Bdellovibrio bacteriovorus str. Tiberius: one gene and its partner. The protein of the gene in region 2 binds, or shares a complex with, the protein of the main gene of each other region. Links are inferred from orthologs where the notes say so. Each region holds a gene or a part of one and is shown on either strand. Other genes may lie near its edges.

The links.
Region 1: the proteins of tsaB (region 2) and tsaD are in contact, whole or in part, in a solved structure (PDB 4WQ4), measured with the Escherichia coli proteins. The link is inferred for Bdellovibrio bacteriovorus str. Tiberius from one-to-one orthologs.

What each region holds. Positions count from the first base shown.
Region 1 is NC_019567.1:609,195-624,056, reverse strand. What follows is about bases 5,443-8,374. They hold tsaD (tRNA (adenosine(37)-N6)-threonylcarbamoyltransferase complex transferase subunit TsaD), read right to left. Parts: upstream 7,462-8,374; coding sequence 6,424-7,461; downstream 5,443-6,423. Other genes in these bases: BDT_RS03015 (DUF4398 domain-containing protein), read right to left, coding at 8,134-8,374; BDT_RS03020 (tetratricopeptide repeat protein), read right to left, coding at 7,466-8,137; rsmA (16S rRNA (adenine(1518)-N(6)/adenine(1519)-N(6))-dimethyltransferase RsmA), read right to left, coding at 5,603-6,427; smpB (SsrA-binding protein SmpB), read right to left, coding at 5,443-5,602. Also shown: BDT_RS03070 (hypothetical protein), read right to left, coding at 1-618; BDT_RS03065 (hypothetical protein), read left to right, coding at 826-1,128; BDT_RS03060 (SAM-dependent methyltransferase), read left to right, coding at 1,125-2,027; BDT_RS03055 (flagellar brake protein), read left to right, coding at 2,000-2,677; BDT_RS03050 (DMT family transporter), read left to right, coding at 2,738-3,580; BDT_RS03045 (hypothetical protein), read right to left, coding at 3,652-4,461; BDT_RS03040 (hypothetical protein), read left to right, coding at 4,558-5,199; more of smpB, read right to left, coding at 5,144-5,442; more of BDT_RS03015, read right to left, coding at 8,375-8,445; peptidoglycan-associated lipoprotein Pal, read right to left, coding at 8,468-8,974; BDT_RS03005 (TolB family protein), read left to right, coding at 9,106-12,060; BDT_RS03000 (hypothetical protein), read left to right, coding at 12,180-12,689; BDT_RS02995 (S1 family peptidase), read right to left, coding at 12,726-13,523; BDT_RS02985 (DUF2802 domain-containing protein), read right to left, coding at 13,875-14,783.
Region 2 is NC_019567.1:3,869,568-3,884,496, reverse strand. What follows is about bases 7,776-10,774. They hold tsaB (tRNA (adenosine(37)-N6)-threonylcarbamoyltransferase complex dimerization subunit type 1 TsaB), read right to left. Parts: upstream 9,628-10,774; coding sequence 8,923-9,627; downstream 7,776-8,922. Other genes in these bases: rseP (RIP metalloprotease RseP), read right to left, coding at 9,624-10,774; BDT_RS18345 (P-loop NTPase), read right to left, coding at 7,954-8,907; BDT_RS18350 (helix-turn-helix domain-containing protein), read right to left, coding at 7,776-7,945. Outside these bases: BDT_RS19495 (hypothetical protein), read right to left, coding at 192-323; BDT_RS19250 (hypothetical protein), read left to right, coding at 471-1,208; BDT_RS18395 (hypothetical protein), read left to right, coding at 1,196-1,633; BDT_RS18390 (hypothetical protein), read left to right, coding at 1,661-1,870; BDT_RS18385 (PLP-dependent cysteine synthase family protein), read left to right, coding at 1,875-2,921; BDT_RS18380 (cystathionine gamma-synthase), read left to right, coding at 2,939-4,102; PAQR family membrane homeostasis protein TrhA, read right to left, coding at 4,323-4,949; BDT_RS18365 (DNA-3-methyladenine glycosylase), read right to left, coding at 5,049-5,627; peptidoglycan editing factor PgeF, read right to left, coding at 5,624-6,325; BDT_RS18355 (RluA family pseudouridine synthase), read right to left, coding at 6,322-7,329; more of BDT_RS18350, read right to left, coding at 7,319-7,775; more of rseP, read right to left, coding at 10,775-11,297; BDT_RS18330 (phosphatidate cytidylyltransferase), read right to left, coding at 11,374-12,198; BDT_RS18325 (isoprenyl transferase), read right to left, coding at 12,179-12,913; frr (ribosome recycling factor), read right to left, coding at 12,935-13,495; pyrH (UMP kinase), read right to left, coding at 13,509-14,222; tsf (translation elongation factor Ts), read right to left, coding at 14,224-14,929. UniProt on the Escherichia coli protein: Required for the formation of a threonylcarbamoyl group on adenosine at position 37 (t(6)A37) in tRNAs that read codons beginning with adenine.

The DNA of each region.
Region 1 (14,862 bases), 3.3 Mb from region 2 along the record:
ATAGCCGTTCATCAGATTTGTGAAATCATTAATCTTTTTGATCGTCGCTGCACCTGGAACATTTTTACCCGCAAAGGTCGTGTTCAAAGTCGAGGACGTCACGTTACACAGTGGATGTGAAATCAAACTGTTTGGCAGATATGTGTTCACGTCTTTATTCAGGTTGAAATAAGAAGCCACATAACCCAGCTGCGCTTTGCTTGGCTGCATTTTCAGTTCAACCGCGTAAGCGATACGATCTGCAAAACGGTCGTTTGTATCCAGATTTGTGTCACATTTATCTGTGGCATGAGCTTCCTGAGCATTACGCACTGGCAGAAGTTCGCGGTAGTTACTGTATTTTGTATCGACCACACCACCGACCGGGTAAGCAACTTCGGTAAAGACGTTGAAACCTTCTGGAGTGATGGAATCAGTCACCGCCGCTGGTTCACGAACCGGAGGGGTTGTCGTTGGTGGAGTTGTTGTCGGAGGCGTCGTAGCAGGAGGAGTTGTGCCTGCGTTACTGCCACCGCCAGAGTTCACCGGCTTCTTCGCCATGGCGAAGGTCGTGGAGGAAACGGTTGTTGTTACTAGAAGAGCCATCAGGATGTTGGTTGTGCTTTTTTGTGTTTTCATACCTCCTAGATCGGAGTTAGGTCGCGCGACTAAAGGCGTTCTGGACCATTTTAAGGTCCAGTTTTCAGGATCTTGGTAAAGTCCGGGAAAACTGAAAAATTAATAAACAGAAACGCTCTGGACCTAGGACCGTACTTTGTGTTTAAGAACTGCCAAGGGTCCTCCGATAATAAAGGGGTAGGTAAACAACAAAAAGGGAGTCTCAATATGAGTCAAAAATATGATGTACCGAACCTCTTTAATTTCCTTCTGCATACTCCAGAGGGCGGTCTCAGAAAAATGCTCGTGGACAACAAGCCGTTCACTGAAGCGCACTTTAATCTGATGATGAAAGTGGTTCGCGCGTGCAACGAATCCCAGTTCACTGAACACTTTGAAAAACAGGATTTCCCAAAAGTGAAAATGGGTCCTTCTGATGTAAAACTAAAAGAGAAGTTCTGGGCAGACTGCATGGTTGTTTGGGATAACCGTGGACTTCTGACTCCGGCTGTGGCAACTAAGGCGGCATGATCGCTTATCTTGCCCCGGAAAAATTTCTGCCTGATCTTCTGGAAGAACTTAAATACGTAAAATCAGTTCACGGAAATCTGGTACTTACTGATGGGCCCCTGCAGAATCCTGTATGGGCCCAAAATATTTGGCTTGATGCCGAAATCATTCCTTTTGAATCCATCACCCAGGCCGCCAAGGCTTTAAAAGCTTTAGGCAAACTGTGGGCCCCCTACACTATCGAAAATCACCGCCGAGCCCAATTGATCCAGGATCAGCTGCCGAAGCTGCGCCCGCGTGTGATTAACTTCCTGGATCCACTTCCAGAAAACAATCTGGGTGCGTGGATGCTGCTGGATAAAAACACGCTGCTGGCTTCGCCAACGACGAACTCTCCATTTCCGTTGGGGGACATTCAGTTCAATGAAGACAAAAAGAATCCTCCGTCTCGCGCCTACCTGAAACTGTGGGAGCTATTCACCGTCCATGGCATCAAGCCCAAAAAAGGGCAACGAGTCGTGGACTTCGGAAGCTGCCCCGGGGGCTGGACGTGGGTGCTGCAAACCGTGGGTTGTGAGGTCGTCAGTATCGACCGCGCCCCGCTGGAACCACATATCGCCGCATTGCCCGGCGTGAAGTTCATGAAGACCAATGCCTTTAACGTAAAGCCCGAGGACATTGGGGCCATTGATTGGTTCTTCTCGGACATCATCTGCTATCCCGAGAAATTGCTCGAGTTAGTTCAAAATTGGCAAGCTTCAGGACTTTGCTCAAACTTCGTTTGCACGATAAAATTCCAAGGTAAGACCGACTACGAGACTTTGAAAAAGTTTCTGGCGCTCGATAATGTACGTATACAGCACTTGCACCACAACAAGCACGAGGTCACGGTATGGATCAAAGCACCTTCAAGCTCATAGCCCGCGCTGATGAAAAAGCAAAACTTTGGGATGATATGGCCAAAGCCCGCGGCGAATTCCTGTGCAAGGGCACGGAAGATTCCATCTGCAAGTTGAAGGTCGTTCTGTTCAATTCCAAACATCAGGCTTTGGAATGCACTTTTGAATCCCCGACACTGATGAAAGATCAGGAAGAATATCTGGGCCACTTCTTTTTGGGTGGTGAAAAGTACTACTTCCAAAGCAAAGCGCAAGTCGTAAACGGCAAGGTGCTGATCCCGGTTCCGCAGGAGCTGTATCACCTGCAGCGTCGCCAGAACTATCGCGTGCACATCCCTGACGGCTATCAGGCTTTCTATAATATTATTCTGGTGAACGATAAACCACAGAAGATCACCGGCCAATTGGCCGACCTGAGCGGTCAGGGTTGCCGAGTCGTCTATAAACTGGATGCTCCGCTATTAAAGATGGGCGACAAGGTCACAGGTCACCTCCTGATCGGCAAACGCAGTCCCATCGAAGTGCAGGGCGAAGTCCGCCACATTAAAGTCGACGACGGCAACAAGGTCATCCAAACCTTCGGCATCGAGTTCACTCCATTGTCAGCAATCCTGGAAAACAAACTCTTCGCCATCACCCTGGAAATCCACAAAGAAGTCTTCCGCCGCTAAAAAAGGTTCCCGGTTCTTTTTCGGGTCTACAGCGCTTCATCAAGTGTTCAATGGCCCGGTATGAACGCTGGTCTTATCGCAATCAATCTTGCAGCAATCATCTTTGGCTCCGCCGCTCTTTTCGGAGAGCTTCATGCTTCGCCATTTTGGATTGTGGGGGCACGGGGATTGTTCGCGGCTATCACTTTGTTTTTCTATGCATTCACTGTTGGCGGCCTGAATCTGACGTCGGCAAAAAATCATCTAAAGCCTTTGGTGATCACCGGTGTTCTCCTGAGCTATCACTGGGTCAGCTTTTTTGCTTCGGTTCAAATGGCTGATATCGCCATTGCGACTCTGACCTTTGCGACCTTCCCGCTGTTCACGATTCTGCTGCAAAGTATCCGCGCGAAGTCATGGCCCAACCTGATTGAGATCGCCGCAGGCGCTGTCATCGTTATCGCCGTCGGAATGCTTGTGGATGTGAAAGCCGAAGGTGCAAAACTGTTTGGCACCGTCATCGGTCTTACTTCGGCCCTGGCCTTTGCCTTTTTCGGAGTATTCGCCAAAAGCCTGACCTTGTACATGAGACCAATCACCATTTCATTTGTTCAAAATATTGTGGTCGTGGTCAGCATGCTGCCCTTTTTGGGATTCATGGGACCTGCGCCGGAACGAGGCTCTGACTGGATGTGGTTGGTAGTTTTAGGAGTGGTCACAACCGCATTGATGCATCAGTTGTATCTGTTTGCTCTGAGCCGCCTGTCAGCCAAAACCTGCAGCGGCTTCATCGCCCTGGAACCCGTTTACGCAATCGCCTTCGCCGCAATTCTTTTCGGCCAGCCGATCACCCTGTGGGTCGTTGTCAGCGGCCTGATGATCATCGGTGCCTCGCTGGCACTTCTTTTTACCGACAGACAATAAGGTTCCCGGTTCTTTTTTAGGCCCACCCTGCGTTAGATGCTGCGTAGCCAGAAAAAACAACCAGGCACCTTTTATTCGCCGGTAGGTCCGAGGATCGTTGGATCTTGTTTGCGGATGGCTTCGTATTCTTTATCCAGATCCTGCTGCTGCTGTTTCTTTTTTAGCTCGGCTTGTTTCTTCTGATCAGCCACGGCTTTTTTGTTTTCATCAAAGCGCTTGGTGTAATCGCGGTGAAGCTGATTGAATTCGTCCGTCTTTGAACGGATGTAGTCATCGAAGTTTTTGCGTTTGTCGCGCATGTCGGCCTCGAACTGGTCACGTTTTTCCTTCTGATTTTCGTAGAAGTCTTTGCGCTTGGATTCGTGTTCGTCATAGAACTCTTTGCGTTCGTCAGAGGTCGATTTCGTTTTGGCGAAGGCCTTGCGTTTGTCCGCCAGATCTTTGGTGAATTCGTCGCGCTCTTTTTTCTGGATCTTGCCGAACTGTTCGCGCGCCTTGGTCATGTCTTTATTAAACAAATCACGCTTCTTGTTCACGATAGAACTGAACTTGCCACGAACCTCGGAAGGTGTGCGGGACAAGTCTGAAACCAGACCATCCATGAAGGCCTTTTCATCATTGTCCTTTTTTACGTTGGCCGGGATGTTTTTACGTAGTTCTTCAAACGCCTCGCGGTCGGCTTTCAAAGAATAATTTTCATCCACCAGAGTGGTTGATTCAGGACCTTCGTTCTGAGCGCGGGACTCGATCGCGGAAAGAAGGACGACCAAGGTAAGAAATAGAACGTATATTAAAGACCTTAGTCTTTCCCCATGAGACCTAGGTCTCAATGTATCTTGCAGCTTGGACCCCGCAGTTGCGAAAGCCGGTGATAAACTCATGCTGTCCTCCGTGATTTTGCTTCTTTTTGAGAATAATTGGACTCTACACAAAACACAACCCGCCGATAAGTGGGACATATGTTGTATGGAAGAAGGGTGATCGAACCTCAACGCGTGCCTCAGGGACAGGGTCCCCGCCGCTTCATATTGAACAAAGCCTTCCAGTACAAGTATTGCTGGTACATGATCACAGCCGTTGCTGGCGGCGCTATCTTGTTCCTACTTCCGGCTTTTTACTTCATCAATCAGAATTACGAACTGTTCAAAAGTCTTGCTTACGACACGCATCCGACGCTGGTTCAGCATCTGGAGCGCGAGATCACGTGGTTGCAGGTGTTCTTGGCGGCAAGCTTTGTTTTCCTGACCGGGGTTACACTGTTCCTGGTGATCCGCATGACCAAAAATCTGCTATCGCCGCTTGTTGCGATGGAAAAGCACATGCACCAATTGATGCTGGGTCAGTGGCATATCCCCGACTATCACCTGCCGGAAGAAGATGACTTCCGCGATCTGTCGATGACTTATGATTATTTCTATCGTGCTTTGAAAGCGAACACTGAGACTGAGCTGAAGCTTTTGGAAAAGCTCAGCATCGATCCGCAGAACCGCGAGGCCTATGCCGCGTGGAAACACCTGTTGTCTGAAAAACGTGCCCGCCTGGGCATCAAAGAAGAGTTTATCCTTAACGAGAACGTCGTAGAGATGAACGAATTTGATCAGAAACGTCGCGTTTCTTGATCGCCTCGCGCTTGTCGTGGGTCTTTTTACCCTTCACCAAAGCGATCTGCAGTTTGGCGCGGCCGTTTTTGAAGTAGATCTTCAGCGGCACGCAGGAATAGCCCTTTTCACGTAAAGCATCGAAAATTTCATCCAGCTCATTTCTGTGCATCAGAAGCTTGCGGTGTCTTTCCGGAACATGATTGTTGTAACTGGAAGCTTTGTATTCCGCGATATGCGCATTTTGCAGGTATGCCTCATCCCCTTTGAAAGAGATGTAGGAATCCTTCAACTGAACATCCTTGTTGCGCAGGGATTTCACCTCGCTGCCCATAAGCTGCAGACCCGCCTCGTAGGTTTCCACGATCGTGTAGTCAAAGCGTGCTTTTTTGTTCTCATGAACAATCAGGATGTTTTCGCTCATTTACTCAAATCCAAAATGCTTATACAGGGCCACAAACTGCTTCGGAGAAAGCTCTTCCGCGCGGGCCGTTTCTTTAAAGCCCAGCTCGGCCAACCAGCCGACCATTTGCTCTTCAGTTAGCTTCTTTTGACTTAAAAGACCAGACAAATTTTTCTTCAAAAGCTTGCGTCTTTGCGCGAAGGCGCACTTCACGAATGTTAAGAAAGCCTTGCGGTTTTTGACCTCAGACTCAATACGTTCGAAAGAAAGCACCCGGCTGGCCACCTTCGGAGGCGGCTGGAAGTCTCTTGGCCCCGCATCCGTCACAGTTTCAATTTTCCAGAAAGCTTGTGCATAGACACTTAAAAGACCGTACAGGTCGCTGTCCACCGTGCCGCGGATTTTCTGGGCGACTTCCTTTTGGAACATCAGCACCATTGCCGCAACACCTTCGTTTTCCAAAGAACGTTCAATCACGATGCTGGAAGAAATCTGATACGGCAGATTGCTGACAAAGACCACGCGCTTGCCGGTATAGAACTGCTTCCAGTCCAAACGAAGCGCATCTTTTTCGATAACCGTCAGACCTTTTTCGCGCCAGTAAGCCGCGATCGCAGTATCAAGTTCAATCACCTGCATTGGCAGATTCAGCTCTAATAACAGATCCGTCAAAGCGCCCGGGCCGGGGCCCACTTCGACCAGTTCTTCCGGCGCAAAAGCTTTCACCTGATCGATGATGCGATTGATGACCGTGTCGCTGACCAGAAAGTTCTGGCCCAAAGATTTTTTCGCGGCAATGCCCATGGCCTCTTGCGCGCGCTGCAAACGTTCACGTGAATAACTCATTTAAAATCCGATGCAAGAGCTTGAGGTGACGGTCCCAGATCCAGTTCAGAAACTTCACCACGAGCCATGCGCAAAGCGCCGACATAACCAATCATCGCGGCATTATCAGTGCAGTAACGCAGAGGTGGAATCACCAAAGTATAACCTTTTTTATCAGCCCATTCCTGAGCCCGCTGACGAAGGCGCGAATTCGCACTGACCCCGCCAGTCAGAATCACACGCTTGGAACGGAAGACTTTCGCCGCACGATCCAGCTTTGCGATCAGGACATCCACGATGGCTTCCTGGAAAGAGGCACACAGATCCGGCAGACGTTCCTGCACAAGTTCTGGTCCCAATTGTTCAAGCATGCGCTGGCCGGAACTTTTCAGCCCCGAGAAGCTCATGTCGAAAGTGTCATCATGGATCATGCTGCGGGGGAATTCGAACGCCTGCGGATTACCCGCCTTGGCCATTTGATCGACGCGCACACCACCCGGGAACCCCAGGCCTGCCATCTTTGCAAATTTATCGAAACACTCCCCGGCCGCATCATCCTTGGTAGCACCCAAGATACGATAATCGCCCAGTCCTTTAATTTGATACAAACTTGTGTGTCCACCGCTGATGGCCAAACCCACATACGGGTAACCGAAATCTTCCGGTGGAGCATATTTATCATCGCGCAAAAACGGCGCCAGTAAATGTCCTTCAAGGTGGTTCACACCCAGGAACGGCAAATGCTTGGCCTGAGACAGTGACTTCGCCGTAACCAGACCCACGATCAAGGCGCCAATCAAACCCGGACGGTTGGTGACGGCAATACCCTGCACGTCAGACCAATTCATATTGGCTTTCTTAAAGGCTTCTTCGATCAATGGAATTAAAGCGATGGAATGGTTGCGGGCGGCAATTTCAGGGACGATGCCGCCATAGATTTCGTGATCCAGATCCTGAGAGGCCGCCACCACAGAGTGAACCCAGCCGGTACGATCGACGATCGCGACAGAGGTGTCATCACAGCTGGTTTCAATGGCGAGAACTCTTTCAATCACAGTATTACTTTTTTAAACCCTTCAAACGGATCTTAGCACGACGAGCCTCTTCTGACTTCGGAAACTTGCTGACCACCTCGTCATAGAAGGTTTTTGCCTCGTCTTTCATGCCCAATTCCTGGAAGGACACCCCGATTTTATAGGTCGCATCCGCAAACTTAGGACCTTTCGGATTTTCATCACGGTATTTTTGGAAGTTCAGGATGGACTGTTTCCAGTCTTTTTTGCTGAAAAACTCCTGAGCTGCCTCTAAAGAGTCCCTTTTGGCCTGTTTCGCCGACTTTTCAGCCTGAGCCGCGGCTTTTTCAGCACGCAGGGCATTTACTTCGGCATTCAACGCATAGATTTGTTTTTCCATGGTTGTGAGGGCTTCTTGCATTATGGCCACTTTGCCATTCAGATCCTGATTCTGCTGCTGGGAATTTTTCAGAGCATTTTCCACACCCGAGTGGCTGGAACCCAGCTTGTTTTCAACCACATCCACGCGGCCGTTCAACTCGCGCATTTGTTCTTCCAGATCTGCGACACGACCGGAAGCATCGGCATTGGTCCTTTGCAGAGTGACCACCTGCTGCTGCATCACCTGACGCTGTTCATTTTCACGAACATCGGTACGGGTTTTCAAACAGCCCGTCAGCAAGGTCGCGGCTGCGACAACAAGAATGATCAACTTCATAGGACATCTCCAGTTTTTTGACGAATCAGACGAGCCGAGTTCTCAGCTTTTTCAGCTGCCATGCGGGCGCGGATGAATTGTTCTTTGGCTTTGCCGTAATCACGGTCTTCGAAATAGATGCGGCCTTTACGATAGGCTTCTTCCGCCTGATGCCAGTATCCGGGGGAATGGCGGGCCGCTTGAACAGAACGAGCCGCATCCAGTGCGGCTCGAGCTAAGGAATAGTCATCCAGGGGAACAGGCGCAGTTTGACAGCTGACGATCACCGTGAAAAGCAAAACTCCGATGAAAAGTCTCTGTAGGTTCACTCTGCGCCCTTCTGCTTAGATGTTACTGAGCAGGTACGAAGTTAGCACGGCGGTTTTTCGCCCATGCAGCTTCAGTGTCGCCTGTCTCAAGTGGTTTTTCTTTACCGTAGCTGATAGTGCTCAAACGGTCAGCACCGATACCCAAAGATACCATGTAAGCTTTAACCGCGTTGGCACGTCTTTCACCCAAAGCCACGTTGTATTCGATAGTACCACGAGAATCGCAGTGACCTTCGATTTGTACGCGAACAGAAGGATTTGCTTTCATCCACTCGACGTTAGTCGCGATGTCTTTTTTGGAAGAAGCATCCAGGCTGGATTTGTCATAACCGAAATGAACAGTTACCAAACCAGAAATCTTGCCGGAATCAGAACCCATTGGGTCGAAGCTCAATGGAGCAGAGTCAATTGCTGTGGACTGACCGCCAGTAGGCAAAGTCTCGATAGACTGATCAGACTGAGTTTGTTTTCCTTTACAACCTGCTACGAATGCGATGGCAACAAGACCAAGAGCCAATTTACGAACCATGATGTCCTCCTATGAACTTCGAGTCGTTATTATAACACTAAAAACTTTAATTTATAGCAGCTCATTGTCAAACCTTAGATTTCCTAAATTGATGTTGCGTTGCTGTACAGCCGGACCACTAGCAAAGATTTATGCAAAAATACTCCGCAGTTTACAGCTTGGCGTCTCTATTTCTGACAATTTTACTTTCAGTGTCCCAAGCCAAGGCACAACTTGAAGTGCCTCCGCAGTTAAAATGGAAAACCCTCAAGACCGCCCACTTCGAAGTTATTTTTAATGCCGAGCAGCAGGACCTTGGCTATCTGTATGCGGAAAAATTAGAGAAAGCCTATTCAGAACTTCGCTCTTACTTTCATTCCCGCCCTGACAAAACAATCGTCATTATCAACGACAAAACCGATGTCACAAATGGATACGCCACAAGAATCCCATATCCGCACATCATGGCTTATCCCGTGCTCCCCGGCCCTGAAGAAAGTCTTTCTGATACAGGCGACTGGGCGTTCGAGCTTCTGGCCCATGAATACACCCACATCCTGACTTTTGAACCGGCCAACGGAATCATGAAACCCCTGCGTGCGGTTTTTGGAACCATCATCGCCCCGAACATCCTGATGCCCCAGTGGTGGAAGGAAGGCGTGGCGGTTGAAATGGAAACCCGCCTGTCCGATCACGGCCGCCTGCGTTCGCACTATCAGGACGCCACCGTTCGAGCGATGGTCGACGCCAAAACCCTGCGTGATTTTGATATCGCCGAAGCCAATGAAAACATCTACACCTGGCCTCAAGGGGCCAGACCTTATCTTTTTGGCTCTTTGATGTGGAGTCAGATGATCGCGGACAAAGGCACCAAAGTTGTCGGCGAACTGCATGAACGCCAGGGCGGCCGGGTTCCGTATTTTATTGAAACCCCGGCGCGGGACTATTTGGGTGCCAGCTACAGCACTGAATACGACAGCATGATGAAGGAAACCGAACTGCGCGCCCTGGAGCAGCTAAAAACCCTGCGCGAAGTTGCACCGACCGCCACGATCACCCCGCAAAACAATTTCCAATCAGTCAGCGCCCCGGCGATTTCACCTGACGGCAAACATCTGGCCCTGATCACCGAAGATGACGGCAATTCCCGCGCGGTAAAAATCCTGACCAAAGAAAAAGAAGGTCAAAGTTTCCTGGATTCGCGCATGACCGACACCATTGAACGGTTTAGTGAAAGCTTTATCCCGGCCACCCAAAAAGACGGGCCGCCCACCGGAAGCATTCAGCGCATCAGCTGGTTCCCGGATTCCAAACGTTTGATTTACGACAAGATCGACTACACCAATCGCATCCAAAGATATTCCGACCTGTTCGTGTATGAGCTTGGCGAAAGAAAGGCGAAGGCTCTGACCAAAGGGCTTCGCGGTCGTGAACCCGCCGTATCCCCCTCTGGCAACCAGGTGGCGTTCGTTAAATTGGATGGCAACCGCACTCACCTGGGGTTGATTCGCCTGACTGGCGAAAAGAATCCCCCGTCGGAATTGCTTTTCTCGCCACCGATGCAGCAGCGAGTGTCCTATCCGACCTTCCTGAATGAAGACACGATTGTATTTTCACTGCGCAGCGAAGACGGCCGCGAAAATCTGCACCGCTATTCCATCTCCTCCAAAACTTCCGAAGCCGTGCTGACGGATTATCCCAACGCCCGCTTTGCGCGAAAAACGGGGGAAGGCGTGATCTTTGCCTCGACTAAAAACGGCGTGCCGAATCTTTATTTGTCAGACGTGGAATTTAAAAACGTCCGCCCGATTTCTCACACGCTGACGGCTCTGTTCACCGCAGACATGGATCCTTTGAATAAAGAAATCTTCGCCACCGAGATGACCTCCCAGGGTTTGCGAGTTTCAGCGATCAAGCCCGATGAATGGCAAAAGACACCGAACACTCTGCCTCAGGTCAGTTCTTTGATGGGCGATCGTTACGCCAAAGCCGAACGCAATCCCCAGGCTGAAGAAGAAGCCAGGAATGCCGTGAAAGCTTCCGAGCTTGATGACTATTCTCCGTATGGCTATCTGCTACCGCGGTATTGGATGCCGTTCATTTCAGGGTCTTCCAGCGAAACCGGTCTGGTAATCGAAGCGCAGACCTCGGGCTTTGATCCACTAAAAAAACACATGTATGAAATTGCCGCTTCCTGGGACACCGGGATCAACAAAGGCAGCATTCTGGGAAGCTACATCAACCAGACAACCCCGTGGCCGTTTGCAGTTTTAAGTTACAAACGCAGCTACTATCTGGGAACCGTGTCGAACGAGATTGAAGACTTTGGCGCACAACTGTCCGTGCTTCCTGACACCCACTGGGCTTCGATTTATTCCAACCTGCAAGTGGGCTGGCAGTATCTGGAAAGATCCACCCTGACAACCGAAGTGAAACGCACGGGGCCTTATGCTTATTTAAGTTACGCGAATTATTCCCAGTCCGGCGCCCAGATTTCCCCTGAATCCGGGGGCGGAGCGTACTTGGGGGCTTACAATTATATCGCGCAGGAAGGTTATCTGAACCACTCGCAGTTCCTGGCTGGTGGTGAAATCTATCTTTCCCGCTTCTTGCCGAAACACCATGCGATCATGCTAAGACTGAATGGCGTGTATACTCCGGAAAAGGTGTCACCGATTTACGGTGTCTCCACCGAATCCATGGTCTTTATCCCGAACAGCCCGTTGCCTCAGTATATTTTGCGTGGCTACAAACGGGGGCAACTGTTTGGCCGAAATCTGGTGACCGTCAATGCCGAATACCGCCTGCCGCTGAAGGATCTTTACCGTGGTTCAGGCACTGATGCCCTGTTCTTCCGCCGCCTTTCTGCGGCGGTGGTGGGTGATGCCGCTGCTGCCGACGGCCGTTTCGTGAACGACGTGGACCTGGTGTATGAAGTCACCAGCATGAACAAGCCTTATTACAGCGCCGGAGTCGAAGCCAAACTGGAAACCACTTTGGGTTACGTGATCCCGGTGAATGTGGTCCTTGGTTACTATGTCGCTTTCCAAGCGCCGAAGGGTGCCGAGGGTGTTCTGGCGACCGCATTGCAAATAACGGGGTTCTAGACCCTGTTATTGCGGCGAGCCAAACCGCTCCATCTTGACAAAGACACAGCCCCTCGAAATTATTGAGAATATCGACAACTAGCGGCGAGGATGCTGCGCTGTCAATTTTGGGGGGATTCATGGAGAAAATCAGCTGGATTAAAGAACTTGTGAAAGCTGAACAACAGATGGAAGAGTCCGGTCTTGTGGACATGAGTTTCGGCTTTGACGCCGATAAAATTCTGATCAACGAGACGATTCAGTTCCTGCTGGCTATGAAAACTGAGTTCGTGGATGCATCCACATCCTTCAACGAACTGAAACCATCAGCTTTGGGTCGCATCAAAATCTACGGGATTGCAAAAACCCACGCTGACTTCATGCTTTTCCGTAACGGCTTCAAGATGATCTTCTCTTTGAAAGCTCCGGGCCAGATCAGCATTCGTTTTAACTTTATCGGAACCAACTACATCCCTACTCCGGGCGCGGAAGCTTCTCAATCCGCAACCAACGTGATGGACGAACACATCATCGAGGCCAAGTGGGGCGCCTTCGGCGAAGTCATCTGGACATACCAGAACCAGCCGGCAAAGCTGGAATACATGGTTCGCCACTATCTGACTCTCTTCATCAAAGAGAGCTCCAAATAAGAAAGGCCCCGGAAGGGGCCTTTTGCTTTTTTTGCCTTAGCGGGACAGTTCCGCTACAGCATCTTGAATGAATGTCTGGTGAGCATCCACGCGAGTGAATACCGAGAACAGCATGCACTTCGGCGTCAACAGACCCGGCAAAGAGTCCCCGCGACTTGCCACGCCCCACACATGCAGGCGGCCGTTGATTTCAAGGTACGCCGGACCACCGGAATCACCACTGCAGATACCTTTGCGCAGGGACTGACCCAGCATCACTTCAGTTCTGGAAAAGTTAATATCGTCGATAGACAACTTTGTCGTGCGCAGAGTGCCCGCGCCTTTGCTCATCACAATTGTCCAGTTCAAGCCATAGCCGGCAACGATTGTTTTTACGTCGTTGTTCAGGTGACCTTGTTCAAACAAGATTGGCGCCACCGTGTAACCCGCCGGGGCTTCGCCTTCAAAGCGCAGAACCGCGATGTCGTTGGTGTCTTTGGTTTGAACCGCACCCGTGTAACCGTCATGCACAACCTGACCGGTCACGCGGCGGATTTGCTCTTTGCTGGCTTTCTTCATTTCTGAAGTAAAGTAGATCGCCAGGTCTTTGGCGTTAGGATCCACGCAGTGAGCCGCTGTCAGAACCAGATTTTTTGCAATCAAAGTTCCAGAGCAGATGTAACCGATTTTGGATTCATAGATGCCCACGGTGCTGCGACCGATGCTGCTGGTGGTTTCAACCTTGTCACCACCGACGATAGCTGCGTTATCCGCTACGGTCAGATTCGGGGAATTCTGTGGCGCACAGGCCGCCATCAGGAAAAGGGAAGAAACCAATAGTAATGCTTTGTTCATAAAGCCTCCGTTTGTATGGGCGGAGGTTTATTACACAGGGACTGGATACTCCAGCGTATTGGTTGACACTTTTGTGGGGTTTTTGTCTGAAAGGGCGGATTTACCTAATTACACAACCCGCTGAAACTTGGGGCTGGAGGGTGAAAACACCTGAAATCTCAGGGGATTGATACTGAGGACCTGCAAAGATATAGGGTCGTTCTTTTTAAAACCGCTACCCGTGTGATTAAAGATAAGAAGCAGCTCGCCTTGAAAGTTACACAGCAGTTCGGTGGGGGAAGTGACCTCTTCCACCTGGGCGTGCAGGATCTGGCCTTTCTCCAAAGATTTAAGAAAGGCCCGGGATGCCATTTAGTCCAAGTCCTTCGCCAGATCAATACGACGGAACTGAACCGGACGGATCTCTGGCTCGCCGATGTGCAGGACCGGTCTTTTCTTTTCCACCTGGGCCGCGGTTGGCGCAGCCGGCGTCGGCTTCTCGCTTAGGAAATTTTGCGCGATATTCTGGGTCACGTTGAACAAAGCAGATACGTTGTTTGCGGTCTGCTGAGCGGCGGCTTCTTCAGCCTTCACTTCATTGCAGGCGGCTTTAAAGGCATCACCCAATTTTTTCAAAGCTTCCTGGTCGGTTTTTGGAACCTCGAAAGCGGTGCTGATTTCAATCGGGATTTCTCTTTGCAGCGGAGTCATGAAGCTGATGTTGTCCACGTCGCTCAAGTCGGATTGAGCGGATTCTTCGATCTCTTCGTTTGCCCATTCTGGCAGACTGTCTTCACAGAACATCAACTGATCGCGATTCACTTTGGCGATGAATTCAATTTCACCGCGGGACAAGTCCACTTCACGGGCGATTTCATCCACGCTGGAACCCTGATGGGCCATGCGCGCGGCCTTTACGTATTTAACTGTGTTCTGGCGTTCAATGATTTCCGTGTGAGGAATACGATCCTGGAAGATCTTGGCCACTTCCATGCTCTTTTGCATGTTCTGGTCGATCTTGCCGATTTGTTTGTCGGCAGCCTGAATCTTGGCCTGAATGTCTTTTACTTTTTGTTCCAGCAGCGCGGTCAGCTGGTTGACTTGAGTTTCCGTGCGGTCGGAAAGGTCTTCCAAAACGGCGATCTTGGATTGCAGCAACTGCAAACCTTTGCTCAGTCTTGGATCGTCTTTAGGAGGTCGGTTCAAGCGCACCCACAAACCCACAACGCCCGCCAACAAAATCAAATTCACAAGTACTTGAAGCAAGACCCAAAAGCTCACCCATGGCCTCCCCGGCTATTCTGTTATTTATTTTAGACTGGCTAAGGTCCGTCTCACAATGAGACCAAAGTCCTAAATG
Region 2 (14,929 bases):
GCTTCGCGAATCGCGTGGGGGAGCGCCTTGCTTTGCAAGAGCGTTTTTGAAACATCTTTTATCGAAAATATTTAGTGGGATTAGAAAATTCGGATCGGCTTGAAAGCCGCTCTGGTGGCGGGTTTTGGGCATAAAAAAACCCCAGAGTTGCCTCTGGGGTTCAAGAACTAAAAACTAGTTCCTAAGAAAGACTACTTCGCAGCTTTCTTAGTAGCTTTTTTAGTAGCTTTCTTAGCTACTTTTTTTGTAGCTTTTTTTGCTACTTTTTTAGTAGTTTTTTTAACTGCTTTTTTTGTAGCTTTTTTAGCTGCTTTCTTTGCCATGTGCTCCTCCTAGGATGCAAACGTTGTTGTTGTTTCTTAACTTACAAAACTTTACTTACTTAAGTTTTTCCTAATTCGACCACCGACGTCAACAAAAAATTTACCTTGCATATTTTTTGCGAGCAACCGGGTTCAAGGAGGTGCCCTTTGCTCATCGTTTTTTCGATTTCGCTGTTCGGACATGCGCTCGTTCACCGAATCTTTTCATCAGTGGCACGGGATTTTGCATTCTCTCAACACTGGGTTCGATCTTTTTCGATCATGAACCTGGTTGTGATCTGCTTTCTCACCGTCGCAGCCTCGACACCCACCTTGCTCTGGCTTTTCATCGGCATTCTTTTAATAACTTTAAAGTTTTTTCCGGCAATTTTGCGATTTTTCTTAATTCGACGACTGCGAAGTGCGCTGATTCCGCTTCTTGATTGCATGATTCTGGGTTTGCAAACCGGAAAATCCTTCCGTGCTTCGTTCCTTTCGGCCGTTGAATCACAAAGTGGTTGGGTGCGTGTGCAGATGTTTGAAGTGTTACATTCGCTGCAGTTTCCGGAATCGGACATCGCCGTGAAATCCGCTCTGCTGGCGGATTTCCTGTCAGAGATGCGCACAATCGATCAGTCGCAAACCCGCTGTGTGGAACAGGTGAAAGCCCTTCGCCGACACTACAAGATGCTTGAAGATTTTCGACGTAGGTCCGGACAAGTAAGCCAGCAGATCAAGATGCAGGCGATAATTGTCACCGCTCTTTATCTCGCGCTTTTTGTCTTTGTAATTATGCAATTTGGTTTCGATAAGCATCGAAATCTGCTTTTTGGCTCCGGTTTGGTGTTCAGCGCGGGCCTTGTTTTCATTTTTTATGTGGGTAGGAGGATGAAATGGACGGTGTAGCACCTCCGTTAAAGCTTTTATTGGAGGTTAAACGTGCGGTGGAGCGCGGGCAGTCGGTGCGTCAGGGTGTTTTATCTTATGTAAAGACCTCGCACGATGACTTTGTCCCCGTTGTAACCCAATGGTTGGCGCTATTGCAGCAGGGACAGGATCCGAAAGAGGCGTTGAAGGCAGTGCCCTCCCTTTATCGCCGCAGCCTTCTGCAGGTTCTGGAGCGCGGTTTGCGGGGTGAAGCTGTGTTTAATGTGCTGGTGCAGCTGGAATCTGAACTGATAGAGGCCTGTCAGGAGGAAATTTCAGAAAAGATAGCGCGGTTGCCGTTTATATTGCTGATCCCGCTTCTTTTGTTTCAGTTTCCGGCATTTCTGTTGCTCCTTTTTGGTCCTCTTCTTCAAAATTTTTTTCACTCTTTGGGAGGGGGGTGATAGAGTGCCTTCTGTTGGAGGATTCCTATGGCTCAGGCTGATAAAAAGCAGGTGGCACTTGAAAAACTGGTGGACGAGTTGATGAAAGATCAACCCAGTCGTCAGCTTGTAAAGCAGCTGACCAACGAGCTGGGAATGCCTTATTCCCTGGATCCAATGACTCAGATCAATACGGTTTTGCAGTCCATGAACACATCCCACCTTCGTTCCAACCGAAGAAAAGAACTAGAAAGATAGTCCCATGTCACAAATTTACGGTTCCATTCTAGAAGCTATCGGCAACACCCCGATGGTGCGTTTGAACAGCGTCACCAAAGGTTCCAAACACCAGTTTTTCGCCAAAGTTGAGTATTTCAACCCGGGTGGAAGTATCAAAGACCGCGTAGCGGTGGCGATGATTGAAGAAGCTGAAAAACGCGGGCAACTGAAACCTGGTGGCACTATCGTGGAAGCCACTTCCGGAAACACCGGAGTGGGTCTGGCTTTGGCAGCCGCGGTGAAGGGTTATAAGTGCATTTTCGTGATGCCAGAAAAGATGAGTGACGAAAAACGCGCGATCTTGCGTGCCTACGGAGCGAAAGTGGTCATCACACCGATGGTGATGCCGGAAGATCCGATGAGCCATTATTCCGTATCAAAAAAGATCGCCGATGAAACTCCGGGCGCATTCCTGGTGAATCAATTCCACAATCCTGACAACCCTGAGCGTCACTATCGCACTACAGGTCCAGAAATCTGGAAGCAGATGGATGGAAAAGTCGACATGATCGTGGGTGGTGCAGGGACCGGCGGGACTTTGTCCGGTATTGCGCGCTACATGAAAGAGATGAATCCGCAGGTGAAAGCCATCTGTACGGATCCCATCGGCAGTATTTTGTATGATTTGTTCTATCATAAAAAAATCGTGGATCCTCCAGGCTCTTATAAAGTGGAAGGTGTCGGCGAGGACATGCTCCCTGACAACGTTCACCTGGACATCTATGACGGCTTTGTTCGTGTTTCTGATCCGGAAGCATTCGCGATGACCCGTCGTTTGGTGGCCGAAGAAGGTCTGCTGGTCGGTCCATCCAGCGCTTTGGCCTTGGTAGGAGCGATGAAAGCCGCTGAACAACTGGAAAAACCATCCAACATCGTTGTGATCTTCCCGGATAGCGGTCGCGCTTATTTGAGCAAGGCCTTCAACGACAAGTGGATGGCTGAAAATGAATTCCTGACTGATGGTGACATTAAAAACGCCTTCAACCGCGTGGTTTCTGCTGAAGAAGCCCTGGCTGATCTTAAAAAATAATAGAGCAGGTGAATGATATGAAAAAAATGAACGACAATCTTGGTTTTTCCACTCGTGCGATTCATGCCGGCCAAGCTCCGGATCCTTCAACTGGCGCCATCATGACGCCAGTTTATTTGACCTCGACTTACGTACAAGAATCTCCGGGTGTGCATAAGGGCTGGGAATATTCCCGCACGCACAATCCAACTCGTCACGCTTACGAAAGCTGCATGGCAAGTCTTGAAGGTGGCAAGCATGGCTTTGCTTTTTCTTCCGGTTGCGCGGCAACGACAACTGTTTTGCACCTTCTAAAAGGTGGCGATCATGTGATTGCCATGGATGACATGTACGGCGGCACTTTCCGTCTGTTTGACAAAATCCTTAAGCACGACGGCATGGAGTTTTCTTTCGTTGATCTGACGAAGGTTGAAAACTTTGAAAAAGCCGTAAAACCAAACACCAAGCTGGTATGGTTGGAAACTCCGACCAATCCGACTTTGAAGTTGGTTGATATCAAAAAGATCGCCGCCATCGCAAAAGCCAAAGGCATTCTGGTTGCGGTTGATAACACGTTCATGAGCCCGTACTTCCAAAGACCTTTGGAGCTGGGTGCGGATATCGTGGTTCATTCAGCGACGAAATACATCGGCGGCCACAGTGATACAGTCGGCGGCATGGTCGTTGTATCCCGCGCGGATCTGGCAGAAAGAATGGCATTCTTAAGCAACGGTATCGGGGCGACTCAAGGCGCGTTTGATTCCTTCATGTTCCTGAGAAGTTTGAAAACTTTGCCACTTCGTATGAAGGCCCATCAGGAAAATGCCATGGCGATTGCGAAGTTTTTGGAATCTCATCCAAAAGTGGACAAGGTCATCTATCCGGGTCTGGAAAGCCATCCTCAGCATGCTTTGGCGAAAGAACAAATGCATGGCTTCGGGGGAATGATCACTTTCTACATCAAGGGGGGCCTGGATTCGGCTCGTAAGTTCCTGGAAAACGTGAATGTCTTTTCATTGGCCGAGAGTTTGGGAGGGGTGGAGTCCCTGATCGAGCATCCGGCGATTATGACGCACGCCTCCGTTCCACCTGAAAACCGCAAGGCTTTGGGGATCGACGACACCCTGATCCGCCTTTCTGTGGGTGTAGAGGATCTGAACGACCTGATTGCTGACCTTAAAACTGCTTTTGATAAGGCTTAACTGTTGACATGCAGGGGGCCAATGGATAAACCTTTGGTCTCTTTGAACGCATATGTTCCAGTGGCTTGGTAGCTCAGTTGGTAGAGCAGAGGACTGAAAATCCTTGTGTCGGCGGTTCAATTCCGTCTCAAGCCACCATTTTTCTTCAAAAGTTCAAAGCAACTAAACCCGCCTAATCAGCGGGTTTTTTCGTTTCTGGGGCCTGATTTTTGGGTGCTTTTTAAGTGAAATAGATCAGCAGACACAGGTACTGAAGGGCGGTTCCGCCCATCACGCAGACGTGCCAAACGCCGTGGCCGTGTTTGATGCGTTCGTCATTCAGGAAGAAGAACATGCCGATGCCATAGCTGATGAAGCCCGCGATGATCATCGCAAAACCCATCGGCGGAATCGCATCCATCAGGTATTTGATGAACGGGAAGATCGTGACTGCCATGGTTGAATACAAAAGCAGTGAAGGCAGGCGGTTTTTCGGATTCAGAAGTTCCCAGAAAATTCCCACCACCGCCAAAGACCAGACGATTCCCAGAATCACCCAACCCAAAGTTCCGCGCAAAGCCAGCAGGGCATACGGAGTGTAACCACCGGCGATCTTCAGATAGATGCCGATATAGTCCAGACGACGATACAGTTTTTTTCTTTCACCACGGGTGCCGTGATAGATGGTTGAAATACAGTAAAGTCCGACCGTGCAGACCGCATACACACCGAAGCTGAAGATTTTCCAGGTGTCGTGTTTGCTGGCGGCAAGACCCAGAAGCAGGGCACACCCAATCAGCGCCAGCAACGCTCCGATGGCGTGGGTGACGACGTTGAGCTTTTCTCCATGTTCGATCTTCTGAATCATTCGCTAAAACCTGCTGCAAGAAGTTCCTGATGGTTTTAGTTTAGCACCAAGGACCTAGTGCCTAAGAATAAAAATTCATCCACGGTCCAGTAAATCTGATCACTTTTTTGAGACGAACAGATGATCTTTCAGATAAAATCGCAAGGGCCACTTCGCTGCTTCGCCGGCATAATCGACACCGACACGCGCGGTGGGAATGATCTGTTTTTTTGAAACCTTGAAGTCATCATCCGTCACAAATAGCTCAGAACTTTTCTTCCAAAGCTTCAGTCCGTCATGCTTTCGGGTGATGTCATAGTGTTTGCAAAGCTTGCCGGGGCCGTTGGTTTTTAGGTCTTTTTTTCGCAGATTTTCCTGTGCTGGCAGAGGTTCCACGGCACGAATCAAAACCGCTTCGGGATGTTCATGGGTGCGGGTCACAAAATTCAGACAGAAATACATTCCATAGATCATATACACATACGAATGTCCCCCATCCAGATACATGGATTTGGTGCGTTCGGTGCGGCGGTCTTCAAATGTGTGACAGGCGGGGTCTTCAATCCCCAGATAGGCTTCGGTTTCGATGATGCGGGCTTGATTTATGCCGTCGTCAGTGCGGATATTCAGAACTTTTCCCAGAAGAGACTGAGCCACCAGGGTCGTGTCTTCAAAGTAAAATTCCTGTGGCAGAATCATCCAGAGGTCCGGCAGATAAAGCTGATCTGACGCCCGGACTTTTCTTTGTCCCGGCGGTAAGAATGAAATTCGTTGTTGGTGACCGTATCAATATGCAGATCAAACAAGCGGTCCAGATTGATGCCCTCTTGTTGAAGCTGGGTGCGAACCACAAGATTTAAATCCACCAAAGATTTTCCGTCTTCCAGACTCTGGAAATATTGAGCGCGTTCTGCCGGGCTTAACGGCCCCAGGCTTGAAAGGATCTGATCGCGCACGTCGTTTCCGACCTCAAAGCTTTTTTTCTGAATATGTGGTCCGATGATCACATCCAGCTCTGAAGCATCAGCACCTGTGGCAACAAGCTGCTGGAGGGTCTTGGGGATAATTCTGTTGGCAACTCCGCGCCAGCCGGCGTGGACGCCAGAAATCAAATCAGTGCCGTGATGATAGAAAAGCACCGGCACACAGTCAGCGGTGATCACACACAAGGCAAGATTTTTGGTGCGGGAAAAATGCGCATCCCCTAGCACCTGATAGTCCAAAGAACTGTCTTTGCTTTCGATGACCGCGTCGCTGTGAATTTGTTTCAGACGGACAAAATCAAACTGTGGATAGGCGGATTTGACGTCAGCCAAGGTGGCTGCGGCCCCACCGAAGAAAGCCGTGATATGCGAAGTTTTTAGTTCATATCCCAGTGGGGTTTTTTCGAGGTTCACAGCAAACCCCATTTCTTAATCAGCACCAGAACATCTTCAGGCCAGTCCTTTGTAAAGAACATGCGCTCTTGGGTGCGGGGATGAGTGAAACCCAGTTCTGCTGCGTGCAGCAGGAATCTTGGCAAAGCACGAAGGTCTTCCTGGGTCGCGCGCGCCTCGATGGATTTGATCTTGCGGTCAGCACCATAAAGGTTGTCACCGGCAATGGGCAGTCCGCTTTCGGACATGTGCACACGAATTTGGTGTGTCCGTCCGGTTTCAAGTTTCAGCTTCATGTAGCTCATGCCGCTTTTTCTTTGCAGCACTTCAAAGTGGGTCACCGCCCATTTGCCCATTCCCGGATCATCATTCGGATCAGTCAGGGGTTTACGATCGTCACCCAACACGGAAGCATAACGTTTGCGATCCACCGGGTGGCGAGCCAGAAAACTGCGAACGCTGCCGGACAACGTGCGCGCAGTTCCCAGGCACACGGCATAGTATATTCTGTGCGTGCTGCGCTCTTTGAACTGGGCGGTCAGGGATTCATGGGCTTTGTCGTTTTTGGCAACGACGATGATGCCGCTGGTTTCTTTATCCAAGCGGTGCACGATGCCAGGGCGTTCTTCGCCAAACTTCATGGACAGATCATCGGTGTGACTGATCAGCGCATTCACCAAAGTGTCGTGGGCATGTCCCGCGGCCGGGTGAACAACAAGACCCGCCGGTTTGTTGATGACGATCAGATCCTCATCTTCAAACAGCACGTCCAGCTTCAGATCAAAGGGCTGAAGCTCAGACGGCTCGGGTTCCGGCAGTTGAATTTCAATCAGATCGTTTTCTTTAATAGTGACAGAAGCTTTGGCGGGTTTTCCGTTCAGCAGAACTGAATTTGCTTCAAGCAGATGGCTTGCGCGTGAACGGGTGCCGATTTCCGGAATAAGCGCCATCGCTTTATCAAGGCGAAGTCCACTCATCTCTGCTGTGGCAGTGACCGAAATAGTCGTGTTGTTCTTATTTTCCAAGTTTGTTTTTAAAGTGTGTCATGTATGAGTCGGCGACCTTTTTTTCGTCCAGACCCAAAGCTTTGGCAATTTGAACCACATAACCACGAACGAAAACGATCACCGGCAGGTTGCCTGGATCCACGTTTTCAATGGCTGTGACATAGTAAGAATTGATTTTGGTGATCTCACTCATGCGTTGAGTGGTGATCTTTTTGTACTCGCGAACTTTTTTGAGGAAAGCGCCATCCCAGTCCGTGCGGGCCGCGATTTCTTTTTCAAAGGATTCATCCTTTTGATAAGCCACCGCCGGTTTTTCAATTTTCGTTTCAGGGAAAACCTGTTTGCTGGCTTCAAGGATGGACTCGTAAGTCAGATCGTTCAAAGAAGAACGGCCGGACAAAAGTCTTTGATCATAGATATTGCGAAGGATTTTGTTACCAAGGACCTGATAGGCCTCTTCGATCACAACCAGAAGCTCACGGGCTTCCTGTTCAGAGAAAATAGTGTAGATCGCCGGATTGTCCCCGGAATAAGTCGAGCGAGCGCGCTCATAGGCCGTCGTCACCTCATGTTGAGGGGCGTTGGCTGTGAGTTCCAGGACTTCGTAATAGTTGTATCTAGACGTCGCTTGCATCGTAGCTATTATACTACGGCGCGAAGCTCCTCTGGAGCAATAAGTTGTTTGCAGGTTGCCAAAAATTGTCCTGCAAGTGGAGTGAAGGGTTGTGCGACAAGCACGTGTTCTCTCACACGCACGGACTGCCACACCGCATTGTCGTAATCGATCGCGCCGATGTAATCAATACCAAGGTCGTAGTACTTGTTACAGACACTTTTCATCGAGTGACCCAAGTCATCGTTGGCCTGATTGCGTGAAGTATTCACCAACAAACGAACTGGTGTTGAGGAAAGAGCCTCAAAGAAGTCATAGTGAATGCCGGTTTCTTCCTTCAGATACGAGCGGAAAGAAAACGGCTTGCTCAAAGTTCTTTGGCGGTGATTGCGCAAAGTGGAAATCATGTTGCCGTAAGCATCCGGCGTGGAATTTTCACGCAGGGAATAGCACATGAAGGATTCAATAAAACGATAAGTCTTTTCGATGCTGGTTGGTTCCGGAGTTGTGATCAGGAACTTTTCATCAGCGACTTTGAACAGCTCCAGGTGGGCTTCCAAGGCACCGGCCCCCAGATCAACGATCACGTAATCAGCACGCAGATTCTTCAGCTGCGGGATCAGGTTTTGAATCTGGTTGTGGGAAAAATCAGTCGGTGTCCATGAATCCCAGAAACCCTGAACATAAGAAAGATGCGGATACGGAGTCGGGATCACCAGCTCTTGCAGGGTTTTGGAACCTTCAAAGTAGTGACGGATGTTCATGTGGGAAGGATTCAAACCCAGAACCGTGTGGATGTTGGAGCCGGAAAGATCCAGATCCACGATCACGACAGAGTGGCCCAATTTGGAAAGAGTCATGCCCAGGGAAGAGGATACAAACGTTTTACCCACGCCACCTTTACCGGAAGCGACAACCCATAGTTTGGTGTCATGATCTTTATTTGCGTGGGTCGGTTTGAATTCCAATACAGCCTTATCCATGGTTGCATCCTCTTGCTATTTCAATGGTGAGATAAGAATCCCTTTTTTTGTCTCTTCGGCTTCAGATGCGCGAATATAAAGAGGAACAAACGATTTCCAGTCTAAAGTTTGACCTTTTTTTGCCCGGGCTTCCGCCATCAGACCCAGAGTGGTCGCGAGCGGATAGTCCGGCAGGGTTGAATCGCGGTGCATTTTCTTGGAAAGTTCTTCGGGGAAGTACTCATGATAAGCCTCCCACCCGTCACCAACGACCAGCACGTCCTGACTGATGTGCTGGGAAAGTTCACGAACGGGAATCGCCGCGGGACCCTTCAGATATTTCGGCTCATCGCCGGACATATCAAAAAGACCGGTGTACACCATGTTTTTATAGGCATTGATGATGGCAAGAACCGGTTTGGCAGATCCGCGCGCGCGTTCAGCCAAAAGCATCAGCGAGTCGATAGTAACCAGAGGTTTGTTGAAGCTGTAGGAAAAGGTTTTCCCCGCATTGGCGGCCACACGGATGCCGGTAAAACTGCCCGGACCCTGGCCCACGGCAAAGACGTCGATGTCTTCAAGTTTTAATCCGGCTTTTTGCAGGCAGTTTTCGGTGAAGGGGCTGATGATTTCGCTATGGGTTTTTTGTCGCAAAGTGGTTTCTTCGGCGACAATTTTCCCATCCACGATGATGGCAACACCGCCGACGGCGGTGCTGGTTTCCATAGCTAGTATTTTCATAGACCAAACAAGCGGGTGAAGTCATTAAACAGGGCAAAGATCATAAGACTCATCAAAATCGCCAGACCCACTTGCTGGGCGATTTCCATTTTCTTCATGCTTAGCGGAGCACCTTTGACCAGCTCAATCACATAGAACACCAGGTGACCACCGTCAAGCACCGGCACCGGCAGCAAATTCAGGATGAACAGATTCACCGAAATAATTGCCATCATCTGCAGGAACTGAGTGATACCAATCTTGAATGTCTCGCTGGCCGCCTGACCGATAGAGATCACACCACCGATATTTTTCGGAGAGATCTTGGCCTGGAACAAACGAACAAAGCTCATGACTGTCATGACTGATACTTCCCACGTTTTTTCCGTACCGCGGATCAAAGCATCCACCGGGTTGGAAGAACGAAGGGTCATCAGTTCCGGCATCGCGATGTTCGGAATTGGTGAAATACCGATGGTATAACGTTTTTCCTCTGCACCCGAAGCGGTCATCTGCTTGGTCATTTTCGGAGTGATTTCCAGATCAATGGTTTTGCCTTCACGCAGAACGGACAAAGCCACCGGGTTTTTGCCGTCAAAGGATTTGATGTTGTTCAGAACATCTTCCCATTTGGACAAAGTGATTTTGTTGATTTTCACCAGACGATCACCAGCACGAAGACCTGCGGCCTGAGCCGGAGAGCCTTCAATCACGCGGGACAGATACAGTTCTGAACTTTCCAGACCCAAAGACGCCAGTGAAAACGCCTTGATGGATTCAATCGGTGCCATGGTCACGGTGATGGCTTTGTCGGCCTTGTCGCCTTCGCGCATGCCCATAACTTCCAGGGTCAAAGGCTCTTTGGCGCTGAATTTTGCCAAAGTGTCTTCCAAAGATCTCCAGTAAGCGACTTTAACACCATTGATGCTGGTGATGGTGTCACCGGTACGCAGACCCAAAGCATGCAACGGAGAATTTTCCAGAACACCAATGGTCGTGCCCGCAGAATAAGGGGAAATCCCCTCAACATTGGCCATGTATTCGTAGCTGGAAAGAACATTTGGATTTGGTTCAGGCTTGGCGGTCGTAGAGACCGTCAGGGATTCACCGGTGCCTTCACGTTTAACATCGACATCGATGTGCAGGTCGTGACTTTCTTTTAAGGAAAGGGTGCGCTGAACGTCTTCCCAGGTCGTGATCGGTTTTTGATTGATAGAAACAATCTGGTCACCAGAACGGAAGCCCGCCGTGTAAGCCGGGGAGTCTTTCGCCACATCACCCAGAACCGGGATTTTTGCGTCTTCGCCGATCAGGGCGACAGTGAAGAACACCAGGATCGCAAAGAAGAAGTTCATCAGCGGACCGGCCAGAACGATGGCAATACGCTGCCACACATTTTTATGCGTGAAAGAGACTTTCTTGTCTTCTTCAGAAATGCCTTCGCCGTTTTGTTCGCCGAACATTTTCACGTAGCCACCCAGTGGGATCAGGGACAGGGCATACGTGGTGTCGCCTTTTTTATAGGTCAGAAGCTTTTTGCCGAAGCCCAGACTGAAAACCTCGACACGCACTCCGCACCAGCGGGCGACAAGGAAGTGTCCCAGCTCATGAACGAAGATCAGGATCCCCAGCAGGATGACAAATGGAACAATTGCAGACAAACCAGATTGTAAGTATGAGAAAATATCCATTGGTCCATTCTAGAGTGAGCCAAGGATTAAGGGGTAGAAAATTAAGGGATTTTTCCTGCGGGGCTCGACGTTTCTCTTAGGACAAAAGATGAGACAGAATCAAAACTCCGCCCAAAACAACAGGACTTGCGAATAGGACGCCGTCGACTCGATCCAAGACGCCACCATGACCTGGCATGATTTTGCCGGAATCTTTCACATCCGCCACACGTTTCAGCAGAGATTCGAAGAAGTCTCCGAACTGGCCCACAAAGCCAGAGATCCCACCAAGAAGCAGGAAGACACCGACGCTGTTTTCCGGGAACAGGAACAACCAGCAGATCAGACCTGCCACGACAGAACCAATGATGCCACCGACAGAACCCTGCCAGGTTTTTTTAGGGGACACCGAAGGCATGACTTTGTTTTTGCCGAACAACACGCCAAATACATATGCCAAAGTGTCACCCGCAAACACCACGGCCAGCAGGAAGATAAACCAGTAAAGACCGTAAGCCTGATCCAGCAAACGGAAAGCAAACGAAGGCAAAAGACCCATATAGAACAGGCCCAGGGCGGACTTCGCCTGAACAGCAGCCATGTGTTCCAGATTGCCTTCTTTGTGAGAAGACAAAAGAACGGCGATAATCATTCCAATCACGGCCAAAGAATAAACAATAGATCCCAGGCTCAGGGAAGTGATCGAGGCAATGAATACCGCATAGGTTGCGATTCTGAACAATGTTTTAATCAGCTGGGATTTTTCACGCTGGAACAAAATGGCTGTCAGTTCCCAGTTGCCGATGACAACAATCAGACCCACCGCAATCTTAAGTCCCATCAGTCCCAACGAAACATAAAGTCCGATGATCAGAGCCAGGGCAATAAGTGCGGAAACAGATCTAGTTAGGAAGCTTTTCATGGTTGTTGTCATTGGATGAGACCTTGCCATAACGGCGTTGTCTCATCGCAAAAGCCTGAAGGGCTTCGTCGAGGTGAGACTCGGTGAAGTTGGGCCACAGTACTTCAGTGAAATAGAATTCAGAGTACGCAGCCTGCCACAGAAGGAAATTCGAAAGTCGCTGTTCACCACTGGTGCGGATGATCAGATCCGGATCCGGCGTCGGGAAAGTGCTCAAAGCAGAATTGATCATGGATTCGTCGATTTCCGCAGGGGACATTTCCCCGGCAGCGACTTTTTCCGCGATTTCACGCACCGCTTGAGTGATTTCCTGGCGAGAACCATAGCTCAAGGCAAAGACCAGATTCAGGCCTGTGCATTGAGATGTGGCTTCGATGGATTTTTCGATGGCATTGGCAACATCCAGAGGAACGCGGGAAAGGTCCCCGATCACCGAGAAGCGGATGTTTTCTTTGACCAGATTTTCAGTTTCGCGCTTCAGGTATCGGCGCAGGATCAGCATCAGCAGGCTGACTTCCGCCTCGGGACGGAACCAGTTTTCAGTGCTGAATGCGTAAAGAGTCAGGTTTTTAATCCCACGGCGTGAACACGCCGTGATGATCTTTTTTGCGACACGGGTGCCTTTGATATGCCCGAACGTGCGAGGACGGCGTTTGAGCTGAGCCCAACGACCGTTCCCGTCCATAATGATGGCAATATGCTTTGGCAAATCCATGAATCCTTCGAAAAACCCTGATTAGATAGTCAGGATTGATTTTTCTTTTTCGTCAGCAACCTGATCCACTTTTTTGATGAAATCGTCAGTTGCTTTTTGGATGTCTGCTTCGGCTTTTTTGCCTTCGTCTTCGCTGACAGCTTTGTCTTTTTGAAGTTTTTTAACTTCGTCATTTGCATCACGACGGGCCATGCGAACAGCCACGCGTGCTTCTTCAGCGATTTTCTTAACTTGTTTCGCCAGGTCTTTACGGCGCTCTTCAGTCAGGTCAGGAACTTTCAAGCGGATCACTTTACCGTCGTTCATTGGGGCCATGCCCAGTTCAGACTTGATGATGGCTTGTTCGATGTCTTTAAGGATAGCCACTTCCCAAGGTGCAATCAGGAAGGATTTTGCGTCCGGAGTGGAAATAGAAGCCACCTGGGACAAAGGGGATGGAGTTCCGTAATAGTTCACACGGATATTATCCAGCATAGAAACCTGAGCACGGCCTGTACGAACTTTTTTAAGTTCTTCAGACAAAGAGTTCAGAGTCTTTTCCATTTTTGCTTGAGCATTTTTTTTAACGTCTGCGATAGCCATAGCTGTCTCCTTATTAGTGTACCAGTGTGCCGATCGTTTCACCCTGAACGGCTCTCAGGATGTTGCCCGGTACAGTGAGGTCAAAGGTGATAATAGGAAGTTTATTGTCCATGCACATGCTGATCGCCGTGGAGTCCATTACCTGAAGTCCGCGGTTGAGCACGTCGATGTAGCTGATCTTGTCGAATTTTTTCGCGTCAGCGTGTTTAGCAGGGTCTTTGTCGTAGATCCCGTCCACTTTGGTTGCCTTCATGATCACCTGGGCATTGATCTCCATGGCGCGAAGGGAAGCTGCAGTGTCTGTAGTGAAGAATGGATTCCCGGTGCCTGCACCGAAAATCACCAGACGATTCTTTTCAAGATGACGAATCGCTCTGCGACGGATGTACGGTTCAGCGATTTCAGCCATTTCGATGGCGGTCTGAACACGGGTAGGAACGCCTTGTTTTTCCAAAGCGTCCTGAAGAGCCAGGGCATTGATACAGGTCGCAAGCATTCCCATATAGTCAGCACTTGCGCGATCCATGCCCTCAGCAGAGGCGGCAACACCACGATAGATATTGCCACCACCGATTACCAGGCCAATTTGAACGCCTGCTTTGTAAGCCGCTGCCACGTCCTGCGCGATCTGAGTGATCGTTGCAGTGTTGATACCAGTCCCTTGCTTTCCAGCAAGAGCTTCACCACTTAGTTTCAGCAAAATTCGCTTATAAACAGGCTCTTTCAAACTAGTGTCCTTTCATCTGAGCAGCAACTTCAGCTGCGAAGTCGTTGGATTTCTTTTCGATACCAGCGCCCAGTTCGAAGCGAACGAAACGTTTTACAGTTACGTCTGCGCCGATTTCTTTGCCAACTGCTTTCGCAAGATCAGACACTTTCATGTCCGGGTTCTTAACGAATGGTTGATCAAGAAGGCAGTTTTCAGCAAGGAACTTGCGGATTTGACCTTCAACGATCTTTTCGATCATTTCTGGTTTTTTGCCGGACTCAAGATTTTTTGCAGTCAGGATTTCTTTCTCTTTGGAAACAACATCAGATGGGATTTGTTCGGAAGAGATCGCCATTGGGTTCATCGCAGCGATGTGCAATGCAACGTCTTGAGCGAAAGTTTTCAATGCAGGAGCGTTAGCAGCTTCTGGTTTGGAAACGGAAGCTTCAACCATAACACCGATTTTGCCTTCGCCGTGCAGGTAAGTGTGCACAAGGGAAGTTGCAGTTGCAGTGTATTTTTCCTGACGGCGAAGAACGATTTTTTCACCGATAGTAGCAGTTGCTTCAGTGAACAAATCACCCAGTTTTTTGGAAGAATCAGCAGCGTAAGCCTGAGCCAGAACATCACCTTCAAGGTTTGTTTTAGCCAAGTGGGAAACCACGTTAGCAGCCAAAGCTTTGAAGCCGTCGTTGCGAGCAACGAAGTCAGTCTCAGAGTTGATT